3 regions of the Actinosynnema sp. NPDC002837 genome follow, and region 3 is predicted to be linked to each of the others. Evidence: riboswitches for the same ligand, from Rfam matches in the RefSeq annotation. Region 3 holds a riboswitch; each other region holds the start of a gene.
The links. Region 3 has a riboswitch for S-adenosylmethionine ahead of thrC (threonine synthase). Riboswitches for the same ligand answer to the same signal wherever they lie in the genome.
Positions count from the first base shown of each region.

Region 1: linked by a shared signal. The riboswitch ahead of ABTZ99_RS09545 (methionine ABC transporter ATP-binding protein) and the one ahead of thrC (threonine synthase) in region 3 are both predicted to bind S-adenosylmethionine.
Region 2: linked by a shared signal. The riboswitch ahead of ABTZ99_RS01775 (aminotransferase class V-fold PLP-dependent enzyme) and the one ahead of thrC (threonine synthase) in region 3 are both predicted to bind S-adenosylmethionine.

Region 1 covers NZ_JBEOVG010000009.1:108,515-110,770, forward strand. Annotated here, with positions in the region: gene rsmA (16S rRNA (adenine(1518)-N(6)/adenine(1519)-N(6))-dimethyltransferase RsmA) at 1-667, shown strand, start outside; SAM riboswitch class I at 754-846, shown strand; gene ABTZ99_RS09545 (methionine ABC transporter ATP-binding protein) at 1,050-2,060, shown strand; gene ABTZ99_RS09550 (methionine ABC transporter permease) at 2,057-2,256, shown strand, end outside.
Region 2 covers NZ_JBEOVG010000002.1:69,957-72,212, reverse strand. Annotated here, with positions in the region: gene lspA (signal peptidase II) at 1-116, opposite strand, end outside; gene ABTZ99_RS01775 (aminotransferase class V-fold PLP-dependent enzyme) at 140-1,462, opposite strand; SAM riboswitch class IV at 1,503-1,617, opposite strand; gene ABTZ99_RS01770 (potassium/proton antiporter) at 1,758-2,256, opposite strand, start outside.
Region 3 covers NZ_JBEOVG010000013.1:93,912-96,167, reverse strand. Annotated here, with positions in the region: gene holA (DNA polymerase III subunit delta) at 133-1,116, opposite strand; SAM riboswitch class I at 1,214-1,329, shown strand; gene thrC (threonine synthase) at 1,341-2,256, shown strand, end outside.

The DNA of each region.
Region 1 (2,256 bases), on a different contig from region 3:
CACGTTGGCGTTGCTGCCCTCCTGTCGCGCGCTGGTGGCCGTGGAGATCGACGGCGTGCTGGCCGACCGCCTGCCGGTCACGGTGGCGGAGCGGGCCGCTGAGCTGGCCGACCGGCTGTCCGTCGTGCACGCCGACGCGATGCGCGTCACCCCGGAGCAGCTCCCGGTCGCGCCGACCGCCCTGGTGGCGAACCTGCCGTACAACGTGGCCGTGCCCGTGGTGCTGCACCTGCTGGCCGTGCTGCCGTCGTTGCGCACGGGCCTGGTGATGGTGCAGTCGGAGGTGGCCGACCGGATGGCCGCCGGTCCCGGCAGCAAGGTCTACGGCGTGCCCAGCGTGAAGCTCGCCTGGTACGCGGACGCCCGCCGGGCCGGTCCCGTGCCGCGCTCGGTGTTCTGGCCCGTGCCGAACGTGGACTCGGCGCTGGTCGCGTTCGACCGGCACGAGCAGCTGTCCACTGTGGACCAGAAGCGGCTGTTCGCCTTGGTGGACGCGGCCTTCGCGCAACGCCGCAAGATGCTGCGCGGCGCGCTGTCGGGCTGGGCAGGCTCGGCCGCCGAGGCGCAGCGGCTGCTCGTCGAGGCGGGCGTGGACCCCTCGGCGCGCGGCGAACAACTGGCCGTCGGCGACTTCATCCGGATAGCCGAGGCCGCGTCCGCCCGCTAGTCGTTGATCTTTCGGCCGAAAGTGTGATTTGCCGGACGATCCTGGTTCGGACTTGCGTCAGCCGGGCCCGGTCGGGTCTACTCGTGGTGCCATCCCGAGCGGCCGAGAGACCTGGCTCCACGACGCCGCAGCAACCACCCCTCCACGGGGGCAGGTGCTTCCGCCAGGAACGATGGAGGAATCACGTGCCCAGGATGCGAATGCTCACCCGCCGGCGGGTGGTCGACCACGGTCGCCGCACGTCGTCCGCCTGTCGCAGCCGCTGAGCAGCCGCAGGCGCCTCGAATCCCCGCGTCCTTCACCCAGGACACCTTTCCGAGCTGAGCCGTCGGTCACGCACGCCCCGGGCGTGCGCTGCCGCATGCCGTCGTGGAGCGAAAACGTGATCACTGTCGAGAACCTCACCAAGACCTTCCCCGGGAGTACCGGGCAGGTTCGCGCGCTGGACGGCGTGAACCTGGACGTCGCCGCGGGCACCGTGCTCGGCGTCGTCGGCCCCAGCGGGGCGGGCAAGTCCACCCTGGCCCGGTGCGTCGCGCTCCTGGAGCGGCCCGACAGCGGCGCGATCCGCGTCGACGGCACCGACCTCGTCTCGCTCGACGGCACCGCGCTGCGCGCCGCCCGCCGGCAGATCGGCGTGGTGCCGCAAGGGGATTCCCTGCTGCGCCAGCGCACCGCCGCGGGCAACGTCGCGCTGCCGCTGGAAGCCGCGGGCGTGGCCGGGCCGCAGCGCCGCACCCGCGTCGCCGAGCTGCTGGACCTGGTGGGGCTGACCGACAAGGCGGGCTCCTACCCCGACCAGCTCTCCGGCGGCCAGCGCCAGCGGATCGCGGTCGCGCGGGCGCTCGCCGCGTCGCCGTCCGTGCTGCTGGCCGACGAGCCGACGTCCGCGCTGGACCCCGAGACCACCGGCTCGGTGCTCGCCGTGCTGGACCGGGCGCGCGCCGAGCTCGGCGTGACGGTCCTCGTGGTCACGCACGACATGGGCGTGGTCCGGAAGATCTGCGACGACGTCGCGGTGCTGGAGGACGGCCGCGTGGTGGAGCACGGCAAGGTGCTCGACCTGGTGTCGGACGCCGCGAGCCGCACGGCCGCGTCGCTGCTGCCCGCCGTGGACCAGAACCCGGCGGCGGAGTCCGCGTTCGACCGGGTCGCGGACGTCGTGCTGATCGGCTTCGCCGCCGTGGGCGCGCTGCTGCCCGAGGCCACCGGCCGGTTCGGCGTGGAGCTCAACCTGCTCGGCGGCGGCCTGACCAGGCTCGGCGAGACCCCGGTGGCCCGGTTCCGGGTCGGCCTGAAGGGCGAGCGCGCCGACTCGGCGCTGGAGTGGATCTCGGAAGCGGGCGGCTCGGTGCGCCGGACCCTGTCGGGTCCTCAGGGAGTAGCTGCGTGAGGTCCGCAACACCCTGGTCCATCGTGTTCGACGACCTGCTGGTCGCCACCGGCGAGACGTTGTACATGGTGGTCGTCTCCACCCTGATCGCCGTTCTGCTCGGAGCACCTGTCGGCATCTGGCTTCAGCTCACCGCACCCGGTGGGCTGAGGCCCCGGCCGGTGCTGCACAAGGTGCTCGGGTTCGTCGTGGACCT
Region 2 (2,256 bases), on a different contig from region 3:
AGGTCGAGCGCCAACACCAGCGGCGCGATGACGGCCAGCAGCAGGACCCGTCGCTTCGGCAGCGGTGCGTCCGGCTGGTCCGGCGTGTCCGGCTCGGTGTTGGGATCGGTGCTCACCGGGCCATTGTCCAGCATCGGAGTCAGCGCAGGAACGGCGGGAGCGCGCGCTGGTCGTCCAGCGGCGCCCAACGACCCTCCCGGACCTCGTACTCCCACCGCGAGCCCTCGACCACGAGCGCGCGCAACGCGGCCACGAACCGGTCCACGTGCTCCTCGGTGGTGCCCAGCCCGATCGACGCGCGCAGCGCGCGTTCGCCGTGGGCGAGCCGGTGCACGGCCACGTGCGCGCAGAACGCGCCGTCACGCACGCCGATGCCGTGCTCGGCGGACAGCGCGGCGGCCAGGTAACCGGCGTCCTGGCCACCGACGGTGAAGCTCACCACACCCACCCGGTCCTGGTCCGAGCCGAACAGCGTCAGCTCGTGCACGCCGGGCACGGTCTTCAGGCCCTCGCGCAGCCGCGCCAGCAGCACGCGCTCGTGCTCGGTGGTCTGCTCCCAGTGCCTGCCCAGCACGTCGCACGCCACGGCCAGCGCGTGCACGCCCACCACGTTCGGCGTGCCCGCCTCGTGCCGCTCGGGCACCGCCGACCAGGCCACGCCCAGCCGGTCGCCGTGGTCGGTGACGCGGGCCGTCGCACCACCGCCCACCAGGTACGGCTCGGCGGCCTGCAACCAGTCGGACCGGCCGACCAGCACGCCCGCGCCGAACGGGGCGTAGATCTTGTGCCCCGAGAGCACGGTGTAGTCGACGTCCAGCGCACGCACGTCCACCGGCCGGTGCGGCGCGAGCTGGGCGGCGTCCAGGGCGATCCGGGCGCCGTGCCGGCGGGCCACCCGGGCCAGCTCGGCCACCGGCCAGATCTCGCCGGTCACGTTGGACGCGCCGGTCACCACGACCAGCCGCGGGCCGACCGGCGCCGCGCGCAGCGCCCGGTCCAGCTCCAGCACCGCCTGGGCGGGCGAGGCCGGCGTGCGCAGGCGACGCACGTTCGGGCCGCGCCACGGCAGCAGCGCGGCGTGGTGCTCGGTGTCGAAGAGGATCACGGCGGTGTGCTTCGGCAGGCTCCTGGCCAGCAGGTTCAGCGCGTCGGTGGTGTTGCGGGCGAACACCACGGCGTCGCTGTCGCGGGCGTTGAGGAACCGCCGGACCGACGAGCGGGCCTGCTCGTAGACCTTGGTGCTGACCTGCGAGGCGAAGCCCGCGCCCCGGTGCACGCTGGCGTACCAGGGCAGCACCTCGTCCACGGCGTCGCGGACCTGCTCCAGGCACGGCGCGCTGGCCGCGTGGTCGAGGTTGGCGTACTCGACGCGCTCACCGGTGACCAGCGGCACGCGCAGCGACGCGCCGACCACACGGGGCAGAGCCGCGACGGTGGTGGTGAGGGGAACTGCGATCGTCATGACGCCCTCCGGGGGTCCGGGGACACCCCACCGGAGAGGGAGCCCGCGCTTGCCGGGCGCCCTGCGCGCCAGGCCAGGTCCTCACCAGGGGCACCCCACCGCGGTAGGAGGGTTGCCGGCCAGCAAGCCTGGGCTTAGCGCTGGCACTCATGACCTTCGCCCCGAAGCTAACCCAGCCCGCGCGTCCCCGTCGAGGGGCGTTCACATCCTGGGAGCGCCACGGCGGGGCCGGCGTCGCGATCCTGGGGCGTCACGACGGGGCCGGCGCGGGACGTCACGAGCCGTCCCGGGCACGTCACGGCAGACCGACGTCGCCCTTCCAGCGCGCGAACCGACCCGCCCGGTCCACGGCGCGGATGCGGCGCTCGGTCGCCGTGCGCATGGCCTCGGTGCACACCACCAGCAGCTGGTCGTGCTCCTGCAAGCGGGTCGTCGGCTGCGGCGTGAAGCCGTTCGCGTCCCGCACCACGAGGCTCACCGACGAGCCCGGCGGCAGCCGCAGCTCGGACAGGTACACGCCGTGCAGCTTGGAGCCGGGCTGGATGCGGACCTGGAGCAGCTCCGCGCCCAGGTCGTCCAGCGCCGACGAGTCGACCTGCACCTCGTGCGCCTCGCCGGACTTGACCAGCCCCAGCCACTTGGCCAGCCACGGCAGGCTCGTGCCCTGCACCACGGTCAGCACCACGACCAGCACGAACACCGCGTCCACCAGCTGCTGCGCCCCGCGCACGCCCTGGATCAGCGGGATCAGGGCGAACACGATCGGCACGGCCCCGCGCAGCCCGGACCACGAG
Region 3 (2,256 bases):
GCCAGCCGTCAGCCACCTGGCCGCCAGGGTCCAGCGCCGGCCACCAACCACCCAGCCGCCCGATCCCCCAGCCTCCGGATCCCCAGCCTCCGGATCCCCGACCGCCCGACCGTGCGATCCCCCAGGCCTCTGTCAGCGGCGGCCGTGGGCGGCGACGATCTTCAGCACGGCGCGTTCCAGGGCGTAGCCCGAGTCGGCGGCGGCGCCCTTGACGTCGGCGTTCAGGTCCGCGACCACCGTCATCGCGGCTGCCAGCCCTCGGTCTTCCCAGCCACGCGACTGGCCTTGGGCCTTCTTCACCTTCCACGGCGGCATGCCGAGCTCGCCCGCCAGCTTGAACGGGTCGCCCCGGCCCACCGCGGACACCCGCGCGATCGTGCGCACCGCGTCGGCCAGGGCATCGGCGACCAAGACGTGCGGCACGCCGAGCTGGATCGCCCACCGCAACGCCTCCAGCGCACCGGCCCGATCACCCATCACGGCCTTCTCCGCGACCGCGAACCCGGTCACCTCGGCCCGCCCGCGGTGGTAGCGGCGGACCGCCTCGGCGTCCACCTTGCCGCCCGTGTCGGCGACGAGCTGCGACGCCGCCGCCGCCAACTCGCGCAGGTCCGACCCCACCGCCTCGATCAGCGCCGCCACGGCCTCCGGGTCGGCCTTGCCGCCGCCCGCCGCGCGGATCTCGTTGCGCACGAACGCTTCCCGGTCCGCCGCCTTGGTGATCTTGGGGCACTCGGTCACCCGGGCGCCTGCCTTGCGCAGCGCCGCGGGCAGGTCCTTGGCCGCCTTGCTGCGCCCGCCGCCACTGTGGACGACCACCACCGTCACCCCGTCCGCCGGGGCCTTGGCGTAGCCGATGACCGCGTCGGCGATCTCCTTGCCGCACTCCTGCGCGGCCTCCAGCGCGACCACCCGTCCCTCGGCGAACAGCGACGGGCTCACCAGTTCCGCCAGCTCAGGCGGGGTGAGATCGGTCACGCGGACGCGGGTCAGGTCGGCCTGCGGATCGGCTTTCCGCGCCGCGGCCAGCGCACCGCGCACCGCGCGCTCGACCAGCAACTCCTCCTCGCCGAGGATCAGGTGCACGGCGTCGGGCATGTCAGCGGGCGCACTCACGGGCGCGATCCTCCCACGGGTGGCAGACGTCCGGATGGTGGACGTCGCTGGCTGAGGGTCGGGATCGTGACGTAAGTTGAAGCCCACAACTGAATACCGCTCATCCAGAGGGGCAGAGGGATCGGCCCGAAGAAGCCCCGGCAACCCGTCGCACAGCGTCCGCTGGCGACCACGGTGCCAATTCCGACCCGCGGTGCGCGGGAAAGATGAGGAGATACCTCGCGATGACTGCTGTCAGTGTGCCCTCGGCCACCACCTCCTTCGACCTCGGTCCCGCCCGCGCGCTGTCGTGTCGCGAATGCGGCCACGAGACGCCGCTCGCCGCCGAATACGCCTGTCTGGAGTGTTTCGGGCCGCTGGAAGTGGCCTACGACTTCGGTCGGATCCGTCGCGAGGACATCGAGGCGGGCCCCCGGTCGATCTGGCGCTACCGCGGCCTGCTCCCCGTGCCGACCACCGTCGAGTCGCACCCCAACACCAACCCCGGCGGCACCCGCCTGATCGAGGCCGACCGCCTCGCCAAGGCCCTCGGCGTGCGCAAGGTGTGGGTGAAGGACGACACCGGCAACCCGACCCACTCGTTCAAGGACCGCGTGGTCGGCGTCGCCCTCGCCGCCGCCCGCGAACTGGGCTTCAAGGTCCTGGCCTGCCCGTCCACCGGCAACCTGGCCAACGCCGTCGCCGCCGCCGCGGCCCGCGCGGGCTGGGAGTCCGTGGTCCTGGTGCCCTCCACGCTGGAGCGGGCGAAGATCCTCATGACCGCCGTCTACGGCGGCAACCTGATCACCGTCGACGGCAACTACGACGACGTGAACCGGCTGGCGCAGGAACTGGCCGCCGAGCACGAGGACTGGGCGTTCGTCAACGTCAACGTCCGCCCCTACTACGCCGAGGGCTCCAAGACGCTCGGGTACGAGGTCGCCGAACAGCTCGGCTGGCGGCTGCCCGACCAGATCGTGGTGCCCATCGCGTCCGGCTCGCAGTTGACGAAGGTCGACAAGTCCTTCCGCGAACTGGGCGACCTCGACCTGGTCGAGCAGACCCCGTACCGCGTGTTCGGCGCGCAGGCCACCGGCTGCTCCCCCGTCTCGGCCGCCTTCAAGGCGGGCCACGACGTGGTCAGCCCGGTCCGCCCGGACA